Phyllobacterium zundukense: one gene and its partner. Each later gene encodes a partner of the first gene's protein in a complex. Links are inferred from orthologs where the notes say so. Each region holds a gene or a part of one and is shown on either strand. Other genes may lie near its edges.

Evidence for each region.
Region 2: the proteins of secA (region 1) and secY are in contact, whole or in part, in a crystal structure (PDB 3DIN), measured with the Thermotoga maritima proteins. The link is inferred for Phyllobacterium zundukense from one-to-one orthologs. Residues at the interface, in WP_004082002.1 of Thermotoga maritima: Glu261, Ala262, Arg263, Lys300, Ala301, Arg302, Thr303, Ile304, Ile305, Leu323, Tyr324, Asp325, Pro326, Val329, Ser330, Tyr333, Ile336, Lys340, Phe345, Val349, Glu363, Phe364, Tyr374, Ser375, Gly376, Gly377, Glu393, Ile395, Thr482, Ser483; in WP_004081795.1 of Thermotoga maritima: Glu108, Gly109, Glu110, Glu111, Ala236, Glu237, Arg238, Arg239, Ile240, Thr241, Ile242, Gln243, Tyr244, Ala245, Arg246, Arg247, Val248, Thr249, Gly250, Arg251, Arg252, Val253, Tyr254, Gly256, Ala257, Ser258, Thr259, Tyr260, Leu261, Pro262.

What each region holds. Positions count from the first base shown.
Region 1 is NZ_CP017940.1:484,922-491,825, forward strand. Bases 1,279-4,592 are described here. They hold secA (preprotein translocase subunit SecA), read right to left. Parts: upstream 4,206-4,592; coding sequence 1,479-4,205; downstream 1,279-1,478. Other genes in these bases: BLM14_RS02445 (lipopolysaccharide biosynthesis protein), read right to left, coding at 1,279-1,343; BLM14_RS02455 (peptidylprolyl isomerase), read left to right, coding at 4,563-4,592. In the rest of the region: more of BLM14_RS02445, read right to left, coding at 1-1,278; more of BLM14_RS02455, read left to right, coding at 4,593-5,480; bifunctional glutamate N-acetyltransferase/amino-acid acetyltransferase ArgJ, read left to right, coding at 5,562-6,803; BLM14_RS02465 (GNAT family N-acetyltransferase), read left to right, coding at 6,825-6,904. UniProt on the Escherichia coli protein: Required for protein export, interacts with the SecYEG preprotein conducting channel.
Region 2 is NZ_CP017940.1:1,917,828-1,924,389, forward strand. Bases 55-3,026 are described here. They hold secY (preprotein translocase subunit SecY), read right to left. Parts: upstream 2,225-3,026; coding sequence 884-2,224; downstream 55-883. Other genes in these bases: BLM14_RS09570 (adenylate kinase), read right to left, coding at 237-887; rplO (50S ribosomal protein L15), read right to left, coding at 2,354-2,830; rpmD (50S ribosomal protein L30), read right to left, coding at 2,848-3,026. In the rest of the region: rpsM (30S ribosomal protein S13), read right to left, coding at 1-26; more of rpmD, read right to left, coding at 3,027-3,048; rpsE (30S ribosomal protein S5), read right to left, coding at 3,117-3,680; rplR (50S ribosomal protein L18), read right to left, coding at 3,782-4,144; rplF (50S ribosomal protein L6), read right to left, coding at 4,157-4,690; rpsH (30S ribosomal protein S8), read right to left, coding at 4,730-5,128; rpsN (30S ribosomal protein S14), read right to left, coding at 5,141-5,446; rplE (50S ribosomal protein L5), read right to left, coding at 5,472-6,029; rplX (50S ribosomal protein L24), read right to left, coding at 6,022-6,333; rplN (50S ribosomal protein L14), read right to left, coding at 6,344-6,562. UniProt on the Escherichia coli protein: The central subunit of the protein translocation channel SecYEG. Consists of two halves formed by TMs 1-5 and 6-10.

The DNA of each region.
Region 1 (6,904 bases):
GTCAGCGCCAGTGTCACCGCCTCAAACACCATCGAGAATGCCGTGGCGCACGCGGCGCCAGCGAGGCCATAGACTGGTATCAGTACAATGCTGAGGCAGATATTAACAATCAGTGTGACGGCATAGACCATAGCGCAGATTTTTTGCTTTCCGGCCATGTTGAGGAGGCTCTCCGCCGGGCCAACAGAGGCGCGGGCAACGACGCCGACCACCAGAACGAACAGCAATGGATAGCCATCGGTGAACTGGGCGCCGAAGAGGTAGAGCAAGGGTTTGCCCAGCAGCAGGAGGACGATTGCCATCATCAGCGATGGCCAGAAAGTCCAGCGCGCCGTATCGCGGGCAAATTGGCTCAGTTGGGCGTGGTCATGGGTGTGCATCAGTTCGGAATAACGCTGGGCCGCCCCGGCTTTCACCGAGAAATAGACGAAATGCACGAGTGCAAGCAGTTTGACCGTGGCGAAATAGGTCGCGACCTTGTCAGGCTCCATGTAGCGCCCGACCATCAGGACATCGGCATTGGTGAGCAGGAAGAAAAACCCCTCGACCAGAAAGATCGGCAGCGAGACTGCAAACCACTCGCCGAAGCGAATTGTTTTCGTGCCCGGTACCACGACCGCCTGGAATCGGTGGTTGACCACAAGCAGTTGAAATAGCGTTGTCGTGTAGGTGGCAATGATCGCCGAGGTTACCGCTGCCGTAGCGGTTGGAGCAAAGCCGGCTGCATGGGCGATGCTCATCACCACAAGGGTGAGGACCGGACGGATGATATAGGTGGGCGTCAGGGCGACAAGTACCCAGGAGCGCGACCTTGCCGTTCCATCGAGCGTGTCGCCAAGCGCGATCATCGGCAGGCAGATGAAACCGATCAGGAAAGGTACGACGTAATAGGATTCGATCGCTTCCCTGAAAAAGTAGACACCGCCGGCACCGATCAGGGCGATGCAGGTCGTCAGACCCAGTGCGAAGGCCTTGCTGGTAAACAGGATGCCGCGCAAGTGATCGAGTTGCTGACGTTCAAGATATTCCGGCACAAACCGGATGACAGTCGTCTGGAAGCCGAGACAGGAGAGATTGCCAAGAATAACGACCGTTACCCATACGAGGACAAAGATGCCGTATTCGAACTGCCCCATCCAGCGTGCAAAGATGACCTGGGAGACAAGGGCAATCGCGGCGCTGATGATGCGCACGAGAAATGCGATCAGTGAGACCCGCTGCGCGACGGCATGTTCCGTTGACCCGTCAAGCATCTGATCCAGGCGCAGGAGCCATGGATTAAGCTGCCGTGACAGTCTTTCCGGCAAAAACCGGTCTGCAGTTCTTACCGCAGAAATTCGCAAGGGCAGCTCCACTCGTTTCCAATACCAGACCCTATAATCCGTAAACCTTTAGAAACGGTTCGAAAAGTCAACGGGTTCTGCTTTGGAAACAATGCAAAAGGCCGCGTCTGGGACGCGGCCTTTTTTGTTTTATTATCAGACGAAGGCACCGTGGCAATGCTTGTATTTCTTGCCGGAGCCGCAGGGGCAGGCTTCGTTGCGGCCAATCTTGCCCCAGGTCTGCGGATTGTTGGGATCGCGGTCTGCCGGGTCAACGACGCGCAGATCCTCCTGCACCGCAAGAACGCTGCCTTCGCCGAAATCGTCTTCGCCGGTAAAGCCATCGATATGATGGCCTTCCATCACCGGCAAGGCCGGTTCCGGAGCACTTGCGGCCTCACGTACGATCTCGACACGCATCAGCTGTGTCGTCACGTTCTGGCGCAGGTTGACCAGCATCGTCTGGAAGAGCTCGAAACCTTCGGTCTTGTACTCGTTCAGCGGATCGCGCTGAGCGTAGCCACGGAAACCGACGACGGAACGCAAATGGTCCAGATTGACCAGATGTTCGCGCCACAGCGCATCCAGGGTCTGAAGAATGACCGACTTCTCGACATAGGCCATGATCTCCGGACCGAAGCGCTCGGCACGATCAGCGGCCGCTTTCTCTACGGTCTCCATCAGGCGTTCCCTGATATCATCCGGGGTTATGCCGTCTTCGAGCGCCCATTCGGTGATCGGAAGATCGAGGTTGAGAATGTTACGCACATCCTCGTCGAGCTGCTTGATATTCCACTGCTCGGCATAAGCGCCTTGAGGTGTATGCCGCGAGATCAGGTCGTCGACCACATCTTCGCGCATTTCCTTGGTGGTTTCGCTGAGATCCGTGCCGTCCATCAGCTCGATGCGCTGTTCGAAGATCACCTTGCGCTGATCGTTCATGACGTCGTCATACTTCAGAAGGTTCTTGCGGATATCGAAGTTTCGAGCCTCAACCTTCTTCTGTGCCTTCTCCAGCGCCTTGTTGATCCAGGGATGGACGATGGCCTCGTCTTCCTTGAGACCCAGCTTCTGCAGCATGCCGTCCATGCGCTCGGATCCGAAAATGCGCATCAGGTCGTCCTGGAGCGACAGGAAGAATTTCGACCGGCCTGGGTCACCCTGACGGCCCGAACGGCCACGCAGCTGGTTATCGATGCGGCGGCTTTCATGGCGTTCCGTAGCAAGAACGTAGAGACCGCCGGCGGCAAGCGCCTTCTCCTTCAAGCGGGCAATGTCCTCGCGAATGGAGGCTTCCTTGGCCTTGCGCTCTTCACCATGCGGCATGTCGTCGAGTTCGCGCGCGATACGCATTTCCACATTGCCGCCGAGCTGAATATCGGTACCGCGGCCGGCCATGTTCGTGGCGATGGTGATTGCGCCCGGAACACCGGCCTGGGCAACGATGTAGGCTTCCTGCTCGTGGTAGCGCGCGTTAAGCACCTGGAAGTCCTTGAAGCCTTCCTTGCGCAGACGTTCGGCGAGCTGTTCGGACTTTTCGATCGACGTGGTGCCGACGAGAATAGGCTGACCCTTGGCGGTTGCCTCGCGGATATCGCGAACAATGGCCTTGTATTTTTCCTCGACGGTCCGGTAGACCTCGTCATCCTCATCGGTACGCATGACAGGATTGTTGGTCGGAATTTCCGTGACTTCGAGGCCGTAAATATTGCCGAATTCTTCCGCTTCGGTCGAAGCCGTGCCGGTCATGCCGGCCAGCTTCTTGTACATGCGGAAGTAGTTCTGGAAGGTGATCGAGGCCAGCGTCTGGTTTTCCGGCTGGATCGTCACATGTTCCTTGGCTTCAAGCGCCTGATGCAGGCCTTCGGAGAAGCGGCGGCCCGGCATCATGCGGCCCGTGAACTCATCGATGATGACGATCTCGTCATTGCGGACGATGTAGTCCTTGTCCTTCTGGAAGAGCTTGTGAGCACGCAGCGCGTTGTTGACGTGGTGCACGACAGCAACGTTCTCGATATCGTAAAGGCCTTCGCCCTTGAGATGCCCAGCCTCTTTCAGGAGGTTCTCGAGCTTCTCGGTGCCTTCCTCGGTGAAGATCGCGGTCTTCTGCTTTTCGTCGATTTCGTAATCTTCCGGCTTCAAGGGCAGGATGAACGTATCGATGAGGTTGTAGAAGTCCGAGCGATCATCGAGCGGACCGGAAATGATCAGTGGTGTACGGGCCTCGTCGACCAGAATCGAATCCACTTCGTCGACGATCGCGTAATTATGCGGCCGCTGCACCATTTGCGCGCGTTCATACTTCATATTATCGCGCAGATAATCGAAGCCGAGCTCGTTGTTGGTGGCATAGGTGATGTCGGAATTGTAGGCGGCGGCGCGCTCTTCGTCGTCGAGACCGTGCACGATGATGCCATAGGTAAGGCCCAAGAAATTATAGATCTGGCCCATCCAGTGCGCATCGCGGGTGGCGAGGTAGTCGTTCACGGTGACGACATGCACGCCCTTGCCTTCGAGCGCATTGAGGTAGACGGGCAGGGTCGCGACAAGCGTCTTGCCTTCACCGGTACGCATTTCCGAAATGCCGCCATTGTGCAGGACCATGCCGCCGATCAGCTGTACGTCGAAGGGACGCATGCCGAGGACACGCTTGGCCGCTTCGCGCACCACAGCAAAAGCCGGAACGAGCAGATCGTCGAGCTTCGTCCCATTAGCGAGGCTGGCGCGGAATTCCGCGGTCTTCGCTTTCAGCTGCTCATCGGTAAGTGACGAAATTTCCGCTTCAAGCGCATTGATCTCCTCAACGCGGGGTTTGAAGCTCCTGACACGGCGCTCATTTGAAGAGCCGAAAATCTTGCGGGCGAGGCCGCCGAAACTGACCATCCCTGGTCCTCTCTAATTCGTTCTGCCAGGTGGACCCGGCATTTGAGACGCCCGACACCCGGCATTGAAATGCCTGATAGAGTAGGGACATCAAGCCAAATGTAGCGCATAACCCCAAAACCGGAAGCGGGATCATGCACCATTCAAAAGTGCTGCTGCGGCCATTGTGGGTCCAAAAGGACGCACGGCGCAGTAGTCGTATCTGTTGCCAAGCTATCTGGACGCAAAGCCGATGGACAGATAAGAGGAGGCTCGAATGATGTCAATGTTGAAGCAGCAAGCTGTTAATCGCTTCGTCGTGGCAAAATTCTGCCGTAATCATAGCCCGTACCGGTCCTCCCAAGGAGAAATTGACCTATGAACCAATTGCGTAAAACCCTTTCATTCATGACTGCTGCTGTATTTTTGACCGGTGTTTCCTCCGTGGCTATGGCCCAGGATGCCGGCAAGACGGAAGCGCCCAAAGCCGATGCTACCCAGGCAGATGCTGCCAAGACCGATCCGAACAAGGTGCTCGCAACAATCAATGGAACCAAGATCACCGCGAAGGAGGTCGATCAGATTTCCGCAGATCTCGATCCCCAATTCGCGCGCCTGCCGGACGACCAGCGGCGTTTGGCCGCTCTGGCTGCAATCATCGACATCAAGTCGCTGGCAGCCAAGGCCGAAGCTGAGAAGCTTGATCAGACGCCCGAGTTCAAGGCCCGTATGGAATTCCTGAAGGATCGCGCCCTGCATAATGACTTTTTCAGGCAGCAGGTTGTCGACAAGATCACCGATGCCGACGTGCGTGCCCGATACGACAAGGAAATGGCAGCAATGCCGCCGCAGAATGAAGTGCGCGCTCGTCACATTCTGGTGAAGACCAAGGAAGAAGCCGAAGCGATCATCAAGCAGCTTGATGGCGGCGCTTCCTTCGAGGAGGTTGCCAAGGAAAAATCGACTGACGGTTCGGCCGCGCAGGGTGGCGATCTCGGTTATTTCGGGCCCGGCCAGATGGTGCCGGAATTCGAAAAGGCGGCCAATTCGCTTGAAATCGGCAAATACACCAAAGAGCCGGTCCAGACACAGTTCGGCTTCCACGTGATCAAGCTGGAAGACAAGCGCGTGCAGCAGCCGCCCGCATTCGACACGGTCAAGGACCAGGTCAAATCCATCCTCATCCGTGAGCGCTACATGGAGGTGGTCAAGAAGGAACGGGCGGACCTGAAGATTGTATACACCGATCCGGAAATGGAAAAGGCGATCAAGGCCGCGACCGAAGGACAGCAGTAATAGATCAGGGGCCCGGCTTTGCTGGGCCCTTTCTTCCAGTCCATGTCCCAACCTTGTCAAAGCCGCTCTTCGAGGTAATCAATGTCTACATCTGTCTCTCCGCTGGCTCCGAAACATTATCCCGCCATGCCGGAAATTCGCGGAGCAAGGATCGCTACCGCTGAAGCCGGCATCAAGTACAAGGGCCGGACCGATGTTCTGATGATTGTTTTTGACAAGCCTGCTGCGGTTGCGGGAGTATTTACCCGGTCAAAATGCCCGTCGGCAGCCGTGGATTTTTGCCGTGACAGCCTGGTTGGCGGCAAAGCGCGCGCCGTGGTCGTCAATTCCGGCAATGCCAATGCATTTACGGGAAAAAAAGGACGGGAATCGACCAAGCTGACCGCCGCGGCTGCATCAAAGGCCGTCGGGTGCAAGCCTGGCGAAGTCTTCCTCGCCTCGACCGGGGTGATTGGCGAGCCGCTTGATGCTGGAAAGTTTAGCCATCTTCTCGGTGACATGACGAAGAATGCCGCCGCCGAGCGCTGGCAGGATGCGGCCAGCGCCATCATGACGACCGATACGTTTCCGAAGGTTGCAACGGAAACGGTTCTGCTCGGCGGGGTTCCGGTGACAATCAACGGCATTGCCAAGGGCGCCGGCATGATCGCGCCGGACATGGCGACGATGCTGTCCTTTGTTGCGACCGACGCGCCGATCGAATCGGATGTTCTGCAAGAGCTGCTATCGAAGTCAGTGGGCAAGAGCTTCAATTCCGTGACCGTCGACAGCGATACATCGACATCCGACACCTTGCTGCTCTTTGCCACGGGTTCTGCTGCCGAGCGCGGCGCGGAACGCGTAACAAAGGTCAAGGACAAGCGGCTGAAGGGTTTCAGCAAGGCGCTCGACCGTGTGTTGAAGAATCTGGCCCTGCAGGTCGTGCGTGACGGCGAGGGCGCGCGCAAGATGCTGGAAATCACGGTGACCGGCGCGACCTCGGCGCGCTCGGCCAAGCGTATTGCGCTATCGATTGCCAATTCGCCGCTGGTCAAGACGGCTGCGGCTGGCGAGGACGCCAATTGGGGCCGTATCGTCATGGCCGTTGGCAAGGCCGGCGAACCGGCAGACCGGGACCGCCTTGCGATCTGGTTCGGCGATATTCGCGTTGCCCGCGAAGGCGAGCGCGATCCCGACTATTCGGAAGAAGCGACATCCGCCTATATGAAGAACCAGGATATCAGTATCCGTGTCGATATCGGTCTGGGCAAAGGCAAGGCGACTGTCTGGACCTGCGACCTGACCAAGGAATATGTGGCGATCAACGGCGATTACCGTAGCTGAGACACTTTCTGAGGATAATGCATGCAATTGGCGCAGATCAGGCAGATTGAGGCGGTTGGATTCCGGGCCTGGCCTGCTTCCTCCGTCCATTATGACGGAAG
Region 2 (6,562 bases), 1.4 Mb from region 1 along the record:
ATGTTGACGCCAGCGATACGAGCCACGTCTGTTCTCCTTGTTAACCGGCAGAGCTGGAGTGCCAACGCGGCAGCCAGATGACGGGATGAAAAATGATATCCGGGACAAACACAAACGATCAGCCCCGAACCTGCTTTACCGGATCGGCGCCGACCGCTTTATATCCAAGCGAATTTGCGCCGTACTTGAAGGAATCGCTGCGAAAAGTCAACTCCCCCGATAGTTTTTTGTCAGACTTAGAGTTCCGACAGAATTTTTTCGATCGATGCGGTGACATCTTCCATGTCAGCCATGCCATCGACCTTCTTGAGTTTGCCCTTGGCGTAGTAGTAGCCAATCAGTGGCGAGGTCTGTTTGTAGTAAGCCTCCAGGCGCGTGCGCACCGTTTCGGCATTGTCGTCCGGACGGCGCTTGAATTCCGTCGAACCGCACTTGTCGCAGACACCTGCAACATGTGGCTTCTTGTTGGTGTCGTGGTAGCCGGTACCGCACTTCGCGCAGGAATAGCGGCCGGAGATCCGCTCGACGAGGACATTGTCGTCCACTTCGAGTTCGATCACGCAATCGAGTTCAAGACCCTTGTCCGCCAGCATCGCTTCGACCGCATCGGCTTGAACCAATGTGCGTGGATAACCGTCAAGGATGAACCCCTTGGCCGCATCCGGCTGGTCGATGCGTTCGGAAACGATCGCATTGACGATTTCGTCGGAAACCAGGTTGCCGGCATCCATGACAGCCTTGGCCCGCAGGCCAACATCTGTCCCGGCTTTCACCGCCTCGCGCAACATGTCTCCCGTGGAGAGTTGCGGTATGCCCAATTTGTCTACCAAGCGCTGAGACTGAGTTCCCTTACCTGCCCCCGGTGGTCCGAGAAGTATTAATCTCATCTGTTGCGTTTCCCCCCACGGAGCTTCGACTTCTTGATCAGCCCTTCATACTGATGCGCAATCAGGTGACCCTGGATCTGCGCAACCGTATCGAGCGTCACGCTCACGACAATCAACAGCGACGTACCGCCGAGATAGAAAGGAACACCAGCCCACGAGATCAGGAATTCAGGCAGCATGCAGATGATAACAAGATAGATGGCGCCAAGAACCGTGACTCGTGTCAGGACGTAATCGATGTATTCAGCCGTACGCTCGCCGGGGCGAATGCCGGGAATGAAGCCGGAATGCTTCTTCAACTGATCGGCAGTATCCTTCGGGTTGAAGACAAGTGCCGTGTAGAAGAAGGCAAAGAAGACGATCATCGCTGCATAAAGTGCCATATAAGCAGGCTGGCCATGACCAAGTGACGACAGAATTGTCGTCGCCCATGCCGGCATATTCTGGCTATTGGCAAAGCCGGCGATCGTGGCAGGCAGAAGCAGCAGCGACGAAGCGAAGATCGGCGGGATAACGCCCGCTGTATTGAGCTTCAGCGGCAGATGCGAGGTATCGCCCTGGAACATGCGGTTGCCAACCTGGCGCTTCGGATACTGGATCAGAAGGCGGCGCTGGGCACGTTCAACGAAGACGATGATGCCGATGACGGCTATCGTCAGTACGATGACGGCCAGAATGACACCCGTCGACAGCGCACCTGTCCGGCCGAGTTCCAGCGTACCGGAAATAGCCTGTGGCAGGTTTGCGACGATACCGGAGAAGATGATCAGTGAGATACCGTTACCGATACCGCGTGCCGTGATCTGCTCGCCCAGCCACATCAGGAACATGGTGCCACCGACGAGCGTGATGACCGTCGAGAACAGGAAGAACGGACCCGGATCCGTAACAATGCCCTGGCTGCCCTGCAGGCCAACCGCAATCGCGTAGGCCTGAACCGTTGCCAGAAGCACGGTGCCATAACGCGTATACTGGTTGATGACCTTGCGGCCCTGCTCGCCATCCTTCTTCAGCTGCTCCAGAGCCGGAACAACGGAAGTCATCAGCTGGACGATAATCGAAGCCGAAATGTATGGCATGATGCCGAGGGCAAAGATTGCCATTCTTTCAACGGCACCGCCTGCGAACATGTTGAACATGCCGAGGATGCCTTGGGCCTGGTTGTTGAAGGCCTGGGCGAATGCACCGAGATTGATACCCGGCAGCGGGATATAAGTACCAAGCCGGTAAACCAGCAATGCGCCAAGCGTAAACCAAATGCGCTTTTTGAGCTCTTCGGCCTTCGAGAAAGCAGAGAAATTGAGATTTGACGCGAGCTGTTCTGCGGCTGAAGCCATTATAGTCTCCGGTCTGTGCCCGTCAGGGCCTCGCCACCCGAAACGGGAATCGGCGGCTCTACCCAGATATGTGCCCTTGATAAAAGGTACAAGCGGCGATCGTGGAGATCGCCGCCTGAATAGGCATATTTATTCTGCAGCTGCAGGAGCAGCTGGAAGCTTGACGGTACCGCCGGCCTTTTCGATCTTTTCGATCGCAGCCTTGGATGCACCGGAAACCTCGAAGGTTACTGCGGTCGTGATCTCGCCATCGGAAAGCAGACGAACGCCATCCTTGGGGCGGCGAATAACGCCGGCAGCCTTGAGGGCTTCAATCGTGACCGGTGCCTTGGCATCGAGCTTCTTGGCGTCGATGGCAGTCTGGATACGGCCAACCGAAACGGTGTTGAAGTTCTTCGAGAAGATGTTGGTGAAACCGCGCTTAGGCAAGCGACGGTAAAGCGGCATCTGTCCGCCTTCGAAACCGTTGATAGCAACGCCCGAACGCGACTTCTGACCCTTGACACCACGACCGGCAGTCTTGCCGGAGCCCGAACCAATACCACGGCCAACGCGCTTGCGTGCTTTGGTCGCGCCTGGATTTTCACTCAGATCATTGAGTTTCATTTGCTTAATCTCCGGTATCAAGCCTCGTCCACAACGCGGACGAGATGTTGAACCTTTGCAATCATGCCACGTACGGAAGGCGTATCTTCCAATGTACGACGGCGATGCATCTTATTGAGGCCCAGGCCGATCAGCGTTGCGCGCTGTTCTGCCGGACGGCGGATAGGGCTACCGATCTGTTCGACCGTAACCGTCTTACCCTTCTTGTTCTCAACCATGACTTTGTCCTTTAGTCTCTACAGTGAGCAGGAACCCGAAGGCCCTGCCCTGCTGCGCCATCTATGGCCTATTCTTCCGAACCGACCACATCGCGGCGGCGAGCCTGCAGTGTCGAATACTTGATACCGCGCTGAGCAGCGATGTCCTTCGGATGCATCTGATGCTTCAGGGCATCAAACGTCGCGCGAACCATGTTATACGGGTTCGACGAACCGAGTGACTTTGCGACAACGTCCTGCACACCAAGCGTCTCGAATACGGCGCGCATTGGACCACCAGCGATGATACCTGTACCAGCTGTGGCTGCGCGAAGCAGAACCTTGCCGGCGCCATGACGGCCTTCAACATCGTGATGAAGGGTACGGCCCGAACGCAGCGGTACGAAAATCATTTCGCGCTTGGCGGATTCCGTTGCCTTGCGGATAGCTTCCGGCACTTCACGCGCCTTGCCATGACCGAAACCTACGCGGCCCTTCTGATCGCCGACAACGACGAGAGCAGCAAAGCCAAAACGCCGGCCGCCCTTGACGACCTTGGCGACGCGGTTGATATGCACGAGCTTGTCAACGAATTCGCTATCGCGCTCTTCGTTGCGACCGCGATCCTCGCGGCTTCTCTTTTCCTGTGCCATGCTCCTAATTCCTTTTTCTTTTCCGGTAGCACGAATGATGTTTGCGAAATCCGGCTTGCAAGAGACAAGCCCTTGCAGTTCCGGATCCCGAAAGTTTTGCCTTAGAAGCTGAGACCAGCTTCGCGGGCAGCTTCAGCAAGTGCCTTTACACGGCCGTGGTAAATATAAGCACCACGATCGAAGACAACTTCCTTGATGCCGGCCTTGACGGCGCGCTCTGCAACGAGCTTGCCGATGAGTGCCGCTGCTTCCGAATCTGCACCGGTCTTCAGCTTGCCCTTGAGGTCAACTTCGAGAGTGGATGCGGATGCAATCGTATGACCATGCGCATCGTCGATGACCTGCGCATAGATATTCTTTGAAGAACGGTGGACGCTGAGCCGCGGACGGTCACCGGCAACCGCCTTGAGCTGGCGGCGAACACGCGAAGCGCGACGCTGAATGATTTCTTTCGGCGATGCCATGACACGAATTCCTTACTTCTTCTTACCTTCTTTACGAACGATCTTCTCGCCCGCATATTTCACACCCTTGCCCTTGTAAGGCTCTGGGCTACGATATTCGCGAATTTCAGCCGCGACCTGGCCAACCTGCTGCTTGTCGATGCCGGTGACGACGATTTCCGTCGGCTTCGGGACAGCAACCGTGATGCCTTCCGGCACCTGGTAGACCACTTCATGGCTGAAGCCGAGCGACAGCTGCAGGTTCTTGCCCTGCATTGCCGCACGATAGCCAACGCCGCTGATTTCAAGACGCTTTTCGAAACCGTCCTTAACACCTGTGAAGATGTTGACGACCATCGTGCGGCTCATGCCCCACTTCGAACGAGCGATCTTGGAATCGTCGCGCGGATTAACGCTGACGGCACCGTCTTCAAACTTGACCACAACGTCGTCATTGGCGACAAAGGAGAGTTCCCCCTTCGGGCCTTTGGCCTTGATGGTCTGGCCGTCTACGCTGGCTGTTACGCCCTGCGGGACTGCCACGGGTTTTTTACCGATACGAGACATTTTTCAACCTGTCCGTTTCTTCCTGTTACAGCCCGCGCATTAGAATATGCGGCAGAGCAATTCGCCACCAACATTCTGTTCACGTGCCTCGTGATCCGCCATTACGCCCTTCGGCGTCGACAGGATCGAAATACCAAGGCCGTTAGCAACCTGCGGGATCGACTTGACCGAGACGTAAACGCGACGGCCGGGCTTCGAAATACGGGTAATCTCGCGAATTACCGGTACATTCTCAAAATACTTCAGTTCGATTTCGATCTCGGACTTGCCGTTTTCGAAATCAACCTGGCTGTATCCGCGGATATAGCCTTCAGCCTGAAGAACATCCAGAACGCGGGCACGCAGCTTGGAGGCAGGCGTCGAAACCTTGCCCTTCTTGCGCATTGTTGCGTTACGGATACGTGTCAGCATATCGCCGAGAGGATCTGTCATAGACATCCGTCTTCTCCCTTACCAGCTCGACTTCACGACGCCGGGCACCTGGCCGAGCGAACCCAGCTGGCGCAATGCGATACGCGACATTTTGATCTTGCGGTAATAACCGCGCGGACGGCCCGAAACTTCGCAACGGTTGCGAATACGAACCTTGGTGGAATTCCGTGGCAGTTCTGCCAGCTGGATGGTGGCGCGGAAGCGCTCGTCCAACGGCAGCGACTGGTTCATCACGATAGCCTTCAGGCGCGCACGCTTTGCAGCGAAACGTTTTACCAGAAGACCACGGCGCTTGTTCTTTTCGACTGCGCTCGTCTTAGCCATTTCATATACCTCGCTACGCTTGCCGTTACTGGCGGAAGGGGAAGTTGAAGGCGCGCAGGAGAGCGCGTGCTTCATCATCCGTCTTTGCAGTCGTACAAACGATGATGTCCATGCCCCAGATCTGATCAACCTTGTCGTAGTTGATTTCCGGGAACACAATGTGTTCCTTGATGCCCATGGCAAAATTGCCACGACCGTCAAAGCTTTTTGGATTCAAGCCGCGGAAATCTCGAACGCGCGGAAGCGCAATCGTGATCAGACGGTCGATGAATTCATACATGCGCTCTTTACGAAGGGTGACCTTCGTACCGATCGGCATATTCTCACGAACCTTGAAGGTAGCGATCGAATTGCGCGCACGCGTAATAACCGGCTTCTGACCAGCAATCAATGCCAGATCTTCAGCTGCGACAGTTGGCTTCTTGGAGTCAGCAGTTGCTTCACCAACGCCCATATTGAGGACAACCTTGGTGATGCGTGGGATCTGCATCTCGTTGTCGTATTTGAACTCCTCGAGAAGCGCCTTACGTACTACTTCAAAGTACTGCTTCTTCAGACGGGGTTCGATTTTTGCATCAGCCATCGATCAGATCTCCTGAACGCTTTGCTACACGTACCTTCTTGCCGTCCTCGAGGACCTTGAAGCCAACACGGGTCGGCTTACCATCCTTGTCGGCGATAGCAATATTCGACAGATGGAGCGGCGCTTCTTTCGAAATGATGCCGGCTTCCTGGTTCTGTGTCTGCTTCTGGTGACGCTTGACAACATTGATACCGCGAACGAGCGCCTGCTCGTCCTTCGGCAAAACTTTGATTACTTCGCCGGTACGGCCCTTGTCCTTACCAGCAAGAACGACAACGCGGTCGCCTTTACGGATCTTCTGCATCGTCTGCTCCTTACAAAACTTCTGGAGCCAGCGAGATGATCTTCATGTGGCTCTTTGCGCGAAGTTCGCGCGGAACCGGTCCGAAGATACGCGTGCCGATAGGCTCTTTCTTATTGTCGATCAAAACGGCGGCGTTCTTGTCGAAACGAATAACGCTCCCGTCCGCGCGACGGATGTCCTTGGCGGTGCGAACAACCACCGCCTTCATCACGTCACCTTTTTTTACACG